DNA from 3 places in the Arthrobacter sp. RAF14 genome. Region 2 is predicted to be linked to each of the others. Evidence: riboswitches for the same ligand, from Rfam matches in the RefSeq annotation. Region 2 holds a riboswitch; each other region holds the start of a gene.
The links. Region 2 has a riboswitch for S-adenosylmethionine ahead of AB4Y75_RS03755 (aminotransferase class V-fold PLP-dependent enzyme). Riboswitches for the same ligand answer to the same signal wherever they lie in the genome.

Region 1 (3,266 bases), on a different contig from region 2:
TAGCTCAGCGCCTGCTGGAAATCGCGGATCAGGTCGTCCACGTCCTCCAGCCCCACGGAAAGCCGCACCACGCCGTCGCCCAGCCCGATCGCGGCCCGGCCTTCGGCGCCCATGGCGCGGTGCGTCGTCGTCGCGGGATGTGTGATGAGGCTCTTGGAGTCGCCCAGATTGTTCGAGATGTCCACCACGCGCAGGCCGTTGAGCAGCTTGAACGCGGCATCCTTGGCGGTGCCGCCGGGCAGCGGGGCCAGTTCGAAGGTCAGCACCGTGCCGCCGGCGCTCATCTGCCGCGCGGCCAGCTCGTACTGCGGGTGCGAGGTCAGGAGCGGGTACTTCACCCAGTTCACCCCGGGCTGCTGCTCGAGCCAGCCGGCCAGCGTCAGCGCGGAGGCGGACGAGTGACGGACACGCATGTCGAGCGTCTCCAGACCCTTGGTCAGCACCCAGGCGTTGAAGCTCGACAGCGACGGCCCCGTGTGCCGCATGAGGTTCTTGACCGGTCCGTCGATGAACTCCTTGGTCCCGAGGATCGCGCCGCCCATGACGCGCCCCTGACCGTCGATGTGCTTGGTCCCGGAGTACACGACGACGTCGGCCCCCAGATCCGTGCAGCGCTGCAGCATGGGGGTGGCGAAGACGTTGTCGGCCACCACGGTGGCGCCCGCGGCGTGCGCGAGCTCGCTGACCGCGGCGATGTCCACGATCTCCTGCATCGGGTTCGAGGGGGACTCGAAGAACACGGCCTGCGTCGGCACGGCCAGCGCCTCACGCCATTGCTCCAGGTCCGGGCCGTCCACGAACACCGTCTCCACGCCCCAGCGGGGCAGGATCTCGTTCAGGATCACGAAGCACGAGCCGAACAGGGACCGCGCGGCCACCACGCGGTCCCCGGCGGCGAGCAGGGCGCCCAGGGCCGTGAACACGGCGGACATGCCGGACGCCGTGGCGAAGCACGCCTCGGTGCCTTCGAGCAGCCGCAGCCGTTCCTGGAAGGTGGCGACGGTCGGGTTGCCGTAGCGCGAGTAGACGAAACGCTCGTCCTCACCGGTGAAGGCGCGCTCGGCGGCCTCCGCGGAATCGTAGACGAAGCCCGAATTCAGGAACAGGGCCTCGGAGGTCTCGAAGAAGTTGGTCCGGTCCAGACCGCCGCGCACCGCCTGGGTGGCCGGCGACCAGGACGCGGCCTCAGGATTGAACGCCATGCGTCACGCCCCGATCGTGGTCGGCAGGCCGCTGTTCTTCCAACCGTTCACGGTGCGCTCCCCGAAACGGTCCGGAACGCCTTCGAAGCCTTCCAGGACGTTGTACGAGGACCAGCCGGCCGCCGTCGCGGCTTCCGCAGCGGCGATCGACCGCTGGCCCGAGCGGCACAGGAAGACCAGATCCGTGGTGCCCGGTTCCGGGGCCTGATCGTTCAGTTCGGCCAGAAAGCCCTGGTTGGGCACGCCGCCGGCCAGATTCCACTGGATGAAGAGGGGCTCGCCGGCCGGAGCCTTGGGGCGGCCGATGTGCGCCCACTCCGCCTCGGTGCGCACGTCCACCAGAACGGCGCCCTCCTTGAGCTTGTCCCACGCCTGCTGCGGCGTCAGGTCTCCCGCGTAGCTCACAGGGCACCGCCGAACGGGGCGAAGCCGGTGGCGGGCACGGCGTAGGGGTCCACGATGGGTGCCGGGGGAGCGGGCGGGGCGTACGGCAGGACCACGGCCTGCGCGGCGATCACCGTCTCCCCGTTGAACGTCACGGACGGGCTGCCGTAAAGGATGTACCCGTCGGCCAGGGCGGCGGAGACGCGTTCGCAGAACTCGCGCGTGTCCGGGCCGGTCAGCAGGCGGTACGGCAGGCGGGCGGGTGCCACTGCGGGGACCGTCTCCGGGGCGCTCTGGGGCACGACGGCGGCCTCGGCCACGGCGGGCTGTTCGGCTGCGGGGGCGGTCGCCGTCGTCGTGACGGGCTTCGCGGCCGCGGCCTTGGTGGTGCGCGGAGCCCGGGCGGCGGACTTGGCCGGGGTGCTCCGGGGTGCAGTGGCCTTGGGGGTTCCGGGGGTTCCGGACGGAGTGGACGTGGGTTCTTTGCGGGCAGGCAAGTGGGGCTCCTTCGCGCTTGCAGTTGACACATGCCGAGTAGTCACCTGAGGCACCCCGCCGCGTCTGGAGGGTTGCCGACCGGTCAGTCAGGGCTTGTCACCGGTACTCGTTACTCTGCAAAAAATCTAGCACCAGGCCCCGGGGAGACGCGGGGAGAAGGATGACGGGAGGCTTCATCTTCTGTCATGAACCGGCCCCGGCTGCGGCCTGCGGAACAGACCGCTGGGACCGACCCACGGAAGTTCGGTTCACCCACGTATTTTTCGGTGGGCAGACCGAACTTCCGTGGGCGAAGCCGCCTGGCCCGCCCGGACCTCCGCCTCAGCCGACGGTCACGACGACCTTGCCCCGCACGTGTCCCTCCTCCAGGAGCCGGTAGGCGTCAGCCACCTGCTCCACCGGGAACTCTGCTTCGAGGGGCAGGACCAGCGAACCGTCGGCAAGCGCCGCCGCGATGCGCTCCAGCGAGCCGGGAGCGGCATCCCCGCCGCCCGTGGCCGTGAACCCGCCGCCCGGGTGCCCGTGTGCGGCGATCGCGGTGATGCGTTCCGCCGGCACGCCGAAGCCCTGTGCCACGGTGATCACCTCGGCGCCGTTGAGATCGGCGGCAGCCGTGGGCGTGCCGATCTCCGCCACCCGGTCCGCCAGGCCCTCGCCGTAGGTGACGGGGATCGCCCCGAGCCCGCGGAGGAATTCGTGATTGCGTTCGGAGGCGGTTCCGATCACCGTGGCACCCGTCGCGACGGCGAGCTGTGTGGCCAGGACGCCCACGCCGCCAGCGGCTCCGCCGATCAGCACGGTGTCCTCCGGGGACAGCTTCAACTGGTCGATCGCGGCGGCCGCGGTGCGTCCCGCGAGGTCCAGGCTCGCTGCGAGCTGGTCCGAGAGCCCGTCCGGGGTCCGGTGGAGCGAGGAGGCCGGCACCAGAACGAAGTCCGCCACCGCCTCGTGCCGTTTGCCGCCGAACACCCGGACACCCACGGCGAAGTCCGTGACACCCTCGCCGAGGTCGTCGACCACGCCGGCGAAGTCGTTGCCCACGCCGGAACCCGGAGCGCCGCCGAACGCCTCCGCCACGGGACCGCCGTGGAAGATCTTGAAGTCCACCGGGTTCAGGCCCGCCGCGGTGACGCGGACCCGGACCTCGCCCGGACCGGGCTGCGGCACCGCGACCTCCACCAG
Region 2 (3,266 bases):
GGAGCTCGGCACGCCCTGACGGCGCGGTCACGTCCGGGGCCCGGATGAGCTGGGACGCTCGCTTTGTGGGTACGGTTTAACCCATGACGGACTCCTCCCAGAACTACACCGATGACCTCCGGCTTGCCCATGTCATGGCGGACCAGGTGGATGCCCTGACCATGGCCCGCTTCAAGGCCCAGGATCTGACGGTCGAGACCAAGCCGGATCTGACGCCCGTGAGTGACGCGGACCGGAGTGCCGAGGAGTACATCCGCGCTCAGCTCTCCCGGGCCCGTCCGCGGGATTCCGTCATCGGCGAGGAGTTCGGCACCACAGGGCATTCCTCGCGCCGCTGGGTGGTCGACCCGATCGACGGCACCAAGAACTTCGTACGCGGCGTGCCGGTCTGGGCCACGCTGATCGCCCTCATCGAGGATGATCAAGTGGTGGTCGGCGTGGTGAGCGCCCCCGCCCTGAGCCGCCGCTGGTGGGCTTCCAAGGGTCACGGCGCCTACACCGGACGGTCCCTGGCCTCGGCGACCCGCCTGAAGGTCTCCGACGTCCACCGTCTCGAGGACGCCTCACTCTCCTACTCCAGCCTGGGCGGCTGGAAGGAACTCGGCCTGCGGGACGAATTCCTCGACCTTCATGACACGGTCTGGCGCACCCGCGCCTACGGGGATTTCTGGTCGTACTGCCTGCTCGCCGAAGGCGCCGTGGATCTGGCATGCGAACCGGAACTGAACCTCTACGACATGGCGGCCCTGGTCCCGATCGTGACCGAGGCCGGTGGGCGTTTCACCTCCCTGGACGGCCAGGACGGCCCGTTCGGCGGCAACGCGGTGGCCAGCAACGGCATTCTGCACTCGGAGTTCCTCCGGAGGCTCAACCCCGGGCTGGACGATCTGCTGCAGGCTCCCTGAGCAGGTCATATTCCTCGTAATATTGGCGGCGCGTTCCTTCGGGGACGCGCCGCTGTTTTACTCTCGTAATCAGGTCACGAGTGCCAGCGCTAAACCCCGGTTTGCTGGCCGGCAACCCTCCAGACGCGGTGGGGTGCCCCGGGTGACGACCAGGCCGTCCACAGAAAGTGGTGCGGCAAGCGCGGTGCCCGCCTGTGCGGGCCCCTCACGATGCAGAGGTCCAGCATGTCCGTCAACACCCTCGCCCCCCGCTCCGCCGTCGCAGGAAACGAGCGCGGTCACGCGCCGTCGTTGGCCGCCAATCCGTTCGCCGCGGTCACCGGCGCGGAGATTCAGGCCCCGCTCATCCAGGGCGGCGCGGTCCGCTACGCAAACCTCGACTACGGGGCTTCCGCCCCCGCGCTCAGCGTGGTCTCGGCCTATCTGAACGAGATCCTGCCGTATTACGCGAGCGTGCACCGCGGCGCCGGATACGCCTCCCAGATCAGCACTTCGGTCTATGAGAACGCCCGGGAGATCGTCCGCGACTTCGTGGGCGGCCGCCCGGACGACCTGGTGATCTTCACGCGGAACACCACCGATTCACTGAATGTCCTGGCGGGCTGCCTGCCGCAGCGCCAGGGCGAACAGGCCGGCGACGTGCTCTACCTGGACATCGAGCACCACGCCAATCTGCTCCCCTGGCAGCGGGTCGGGCACCGGAGCCTGGTGGCCCGCGAGACCATCGCCGCCACCGTCGCCGCCCTCCGGGAGGAACTCGAAACCGGCGGCGTCGCCCTTCTTGCCGTCACCGGCGCGTCCAACGTCACCGGGGAGATCCTGCCGATCGCCGAGCTCGCCGCCCTGGCACACGAGTACGGCGCCCGGATCGTGGTGGACGCCGCCCAGCTGGCGCCGCACCGCCGGATCGACATCACCGCGCTCGACGTCGACTTCCTCGCCTTCTCCGGCCACAAGCTGTATGCGCCGTTCGGCGCCGGAGTCCTGGTGGGCCGCGCCGATTGGCTCGACGCCGGCACACCGCACCTGCTGGGCGGCGGCGCCGTGCGCGAGGCCCGCCTCGACACCGTCGTGTGGACCACCGGCCCGGCACGCCACGAGGGCGGCTCTCCGAACGTGCTCGGCGCAGCGACCCTGGCACGCGCCACCCAGGTCCTCGCCTCCCTGGATCACGACTCGTGGCAGCAGCATGAGGCGGACATCCGCCGGCACCTGGAGGAGGGCCTCTCCGCGCTGGAAGGCGTCACCGTGCATCGGATCTTCAGCGATTCTGCTGATTCGATCGGCGTGGTGAACTTCTCCGTGGAGGGTTACGACGCCGGCCTGGTGGCTGCCTACCTCTCGGCAGAGCACGGGGTGGGGCTCCGGGACGGCAAATTCTGCGCGCATCCGCTCCTCAAGCGTCTGGGTCTGCCGGCCGGTTCCCTCCGTGCCAGCTTCGGCCTGGGCTCGCGGCTCGAGGACGCCGAGCGTCTCATCGAGGGCATCCGCCGGCTCCGCGAGCACGGTCTGGGCTGGGATTACGTCGTGGACGCCGGACGCTGGGTCCCGGCGAACGACGAGCGGAGCTACCCTCACTGGGCCCCGAACACCCCCGGCACGGCCGGCGCCGCGCCCTGCACGACCACGGACTGAGCACCACCGCGGACCGAGCACCACCGCAGGCTGAGCCGGGCGGCTGCGGGTCGGGTCCGGGCGGCGGTTCCGCCCCGAGGGGATCCGCACCCGTCCCGCTTGTGCCACTCTTTAACGGCAGTGTCTCCCGGCGGCCCGCGGGAGACGTCCGTCGTCGTCCAGGAGTCACCCGCATGTCAGCCCGTCACGTCTCCCCACCCGGTGGTCCCCGCATGGACACCTCCACCCGACGGGAGATGGGCCGGGCCTTCGAGCAGGGCGGGGAACACTACGCGCAGGTCCGGCCGTCCTATCCGGAGGAAGCGGCCTCGTGGTGCGTTCCCGCAGGAGCACGGTCCGCGGTGGATCTCGGAGCGGGAACCGGCAAGTTCACCGAGCTGCTCGTGGACCTCGGCCTTGAGGTGACGGCCGTGGAGCCGTCCGCCGACATGCTCGCGCAACTGCACGCTCAGTTCCCCGGCGTCGCGACGGTGGAGGGGACCGCGGAAGCCACCGGCCTCCCGGCGGAGAGCGCCGATCTGATCACCGTGGCTCAGGCCTGGCACTGGTTCGACCCCCTGGCGGCGAGCGCGGAGGCCGTCCGGGTCCTGCGCCCGGGCGGGACCCTGGCGCTGGTCTGGAATCAGCTGGACACCTCGGTCCCGTGGGTGCACAGGCTGTCCCGCATCATGCACGCCGGCGACGTCATCAAACCGCACTTCGTGCCCGCCGTCGGGCCCGGCTTCG
Region 3 (3,266 bases), on a different contig from region 2:
AGCCGGACCAGGCCCGGGGTGACGCCCGCGGCGCGCTGGCGCTCCTCGCTCAGCTGGGCGTGGGTGGTGGAGGCGGGGTGGATGACCAGGGAGCGCACGTCGCCCAGGTTGGCCACGTGGGAGTGGAGTTCCAGGGCGTCCACGAAGGCCTTGCCGGCCTCCAGCCCACCGGCGATCTCGAACGCCACCACGGCGCCGATGCCGTTCGGGCCATACTTGCGCCCCCGCTCGAACCACGGGCTGCTCGGCAGTCCCGCATAGGCGACGCGCTCGACGTCGTCGCGGGCCTCCAGGAATTCGGCCACCTTGAGCGCGTTCTCCACATGCCGCTCCACGCGCAGGCTGAGAGTCTCCAGACCCTGGGCGATGAGGAAGGCGTTGAACGGACTGACGGCGGATCCGAGGTCACGCAGCAGCTGCACACGCGCCTTGAGGATGTAGCTGAGGTTGGCGCCCAGAGCGCCGTCGGCGCCGAGATCCCGGGCGTAGACGAGGCCGTTGTAGCTTTCGTCCGGGGTGTTGAAGCCCGGGAACTTCTCCGGGTCCGCTCCGAAGTCGAACTTGCCGGAGTCGACGATCACGCCGGCGATCGCCGCTCCGTGGCCGCCCAGGTACTTGGTGGCGGAGTGCACCACGATGTCGGCGCCCCATTCGAGCGGCCGGATGAGGTACGGGGTGGCGAGGGTGTTGTCCACGATCAGCGGGACACCGGATTCGTGGGCCACGGAGGCGACGCCCTCGATGTCCAGGACGTCCTGCCGCGGGTTGGAGACCACCTCGGCGAAGAACAGCTTGGTGTTCGGCTGCACCGCGGCGCGCCAGTGGTCCAGGTTGTCCGGGTCCTCGACGAACGTGACCTGGATGCCGAACTTCTTCAGGGTGTTGGCCAGGAGGTTGTACGTGCCGCCGTACAGGCTGGGGCTGGCCACCACATGGTCGCCGGCCTCCGCGATGTTGAGGATCGCGAACGTCTCCGCGGCCTGACCCGAGCTGAGCAGCAGGGCGGCCAGGCCACCTTCGAGGCTGGCGATGCGCTGCTCCACGGCATCCTGGGTGGGATTTCCGATCCTGGTGTAGATGGGGGCCAGCTCCGCGAGCGCGAAGCGGTTGGCCGCACTCTCGGCACTCGGGAACACGAAGGACGTGGTCTGGTAGATCGGCAGGGCCCGTGCGCCCGTGGCGGCGTCCGGCTCCTGACCGACATGGATCTGGCGGGTTTCGAAGGACCAGTTGTTGGTCATGGCATTCCTTAGATTTCAAGGGCCAGGAACGGTCTCCCCCACCATCGCCGGCGTCAGCCTTCCCGGAAGGGAGGTAGACGGCGCCCACGGCCCGCGCTTGCGTGCCGGCGTGCATGCCGACCCGCCCGGTCTTCACCCGGGGCACCCCGCCGCGGACGGAGGGTTGCCGGCCAGCAAGCCGGGGCTCAGTGCTGGCACTCATGACCTGAGAATCAGGGTAAAGGGCCGGGAGCGGCGCGGGAAAGGCGTGCGTCACAGTACGTCCCGGAGCACGCTTCCCTCCGCCGGGATCCCCGCGAATGGGGAGGTCTGCCCATTCCCCTCCGCGGACCTGTGAGGTTGACTCTGAACCATCACTCACCTGCATCACCGAGGAGTTTCATCATGAGCACTCAGACAGACCACACACCACGTTTCGGCCGCCGCTTGCTGGCCGCTGTCACCACCGCCGGCCTCGCCGTCGCGGGCCTGCTGGCCTCGAGCGCTCCGGCATCCGCCGGACCGCTCGAACAGCACGGGCAGATCGTGAAACAGTGCGCGGGGATCAAGAAGAACACCTACGCGGTTCCGGGTACGACGGCGACGATTCAGTACTGGTACTCGAGCAACAACGGCGGCACGGCGTGCGCCATGCTGTACGACAACAAGGCCGGCAGCAGCAATCTGGGCCTCAACATCGCCACCAGCTCGGTGTACTCCTACGACCACGGGATCTACGAGTACTACGCCGGAGGAGTCCAGCTGACGAACATGAGAGGCAAGTGCGTCGGCATCGCCGCGAATGTGTACAACCGGGCGGGCGACCGGGTGCTCGGCTACCGCCACGTCACGGTCTGCAACTGAGCCGATGACTCTGCCGTGGCCAGAGCCGCGGCAGGTGCGTCGCCTCACCGCTGCGGCCCCTGGTCGCCCCTTCCGGCCATGCCCACCCAAGCCCGGAACCCGGGAAATCCGCACGGACTCCCGGAAAACCACTGCCGCCGAGTGACTTAGGTAACCCTAAGCTGAGTGCCTTGTCACAAAGTGCAAGGATGATGCCATGCGCATGGATCACGTTTCTTACGCTTGTGAACGCGATGGCCTACAGGCCACGGCGGAGCGCATTTCTGCCGCTCTTGGACTGCACGCGGTGCGCGGTGGGGTACACCCCCGTTTCGGCACCCGCAACATGATCTTCCCCCTGGCCGACCACAAATACCTTGAGGTCGTGGAAGTCCTGGACCACCCCGCATCGGACAAGGCGCCCTTCGGCCAAGCCGTCCGTGCGCGCTCCGCGATGGGCGGTGGGTGGATGGGCTGGTGCGTCGCCGTGGACGACCTGGCCCCCTTTGAATCACGTCTGGGCCGCGAAGCCGTCCCCGGGAACCGGAAGTTCCCCGACGGCCGCGAGCTCATCTGGAAGCAGATCGGCATCCTGGGTCTCCTCGCGGACCCGCAGGTGCCGTACATGCTCAAGTGGGAGGGTGACTCCACCCTCCATCCGTCGCTCGTGTACCCGAGTGACGTCCGGGTCTCCAGCCTCACCATCGCCGGTTCCGCGGAGCGCGTGACCGAATGGCTCGGCGAGGAAGTGGAGAACCCGCTGGAGGACGTCGCCGTGGAGTGGATCGCTCCGCACGGCACCCCCGGCATCATGTCCGTCACCTTCGAAACGGCCAAGGGTTCAGTGACCCTCTGAGTCCCACCGGCTCAGTCCGGGTTCAGGCCGCCGCTTCCGAATCTCTCGGAAGCGGCGGCCTCTTTCGTCTGACCCCCTGGTGCGGGCTGTCCATGCCGGGAGCCTTAACGTCACCACTCGCATCAGTACCATGGGTCCACAGGCGACGGTGCCATTTCCCGTACGGTCCGAACCGGCCGTGCCGGACAGCGGTGCCGCCGTGGACCCCGCCACCCCGCTCCGACGGGTGTGGCGTCATAGCCCAGAGGGAGGGCCATGAAGAAGAAATCACTCGCAGCCTTGCTCACCGCGCTGACCGTACTGGTCACGGCGTGCACCCCCGACGGCGGGAAGCCCGGACCGGCCCA

Region 1: linked by a shared signal. The riboswitch ahead of AB4Y75_RS16480 (DUF1737 domain-containing protein) and the one ahead of AB4Y75_RS03755 (aminotransferase class V-fold PLP-dependent enzyme) in region 2 are both predicted to bind S-adenosylmethionine.
Region 3: linked by a shared signal. The riboswitch ahead of AB4Y75_RS08455 (bifunctional o-acetylhomoserine/o-acetylserine sulfhydrylase) and the one ahead of AB4Y75_RS03755 (aminotransferase class V-fold PLP-dependent enzyme) in region 2 are both predicted to bind S-adenosylmethionine.

The regions. Positions count from the first base shown of each region.
Region 1 is NZ_JBFREG010000011.1:28,563-31,828, reverse strand. Features, by position in the region: gene AB4Y75_RS16490 (O-succinylhomoserine sulfhydrylase) at 1-1,202, opposite strand, end outside; gene AB4Y75_RS16485 (rhodanese-like domain-containing protein) at 1,206-1,607, opposite strand; gene AB4Y75_RS16480 (DUF1737 domain-containing protein) at 1,604-2,083, opposite strand; SAM riboswitch class IV at 2,092-2,198, opposite strand; gene AB4Y75_RS16475 (NADP-dependent oxidoreductase) at 2,406-3,266, opposite strand, start outside.
Region 2 is NZ_JBFREG010000001.1:799,617-802,882, reverse strand. Features, by position in the region: gene rsgA (ribosome small subunit-dependent GTPase A) at 1-19, shown strand, start outside; gene hisN (histidinol-phosphatase) at 84-905, shown strand; SAM riboswitch class IV at 978-1,093, shown strand; gene AB4Y75_RS03755 (aminotransferase class V-fold PLP-dependent enzyme) at 1,131-2,540, shown strand; gene AB4Y75_RS03750 (methyltransferase domain-containing protein) at 2,714-3,266, shown strand, end outside.
Region 3 is NZ_JBFREG010000002.1:171,322-174,587, forward strand. Features, by position in the region: gene AB4Y75_RS08455 (bifunctional o-acetylhomoserine/o-acetylserine sulfhydrylase) at 1-1,241, opposite strand, end outside; SAM riboswitch class IV at 1,330-1,447, opposite strand; gene AB4Y75_RS08460 (hypothetical protein) at 1,626-2,084, shown strand; gene AB4Y75_RS08465 (VOC family protein) at 2,281-2,919, shown strand; gene AB4Y75_RS08470 (hypothetical protein) at 3,175-3,266, shown strand, end outside.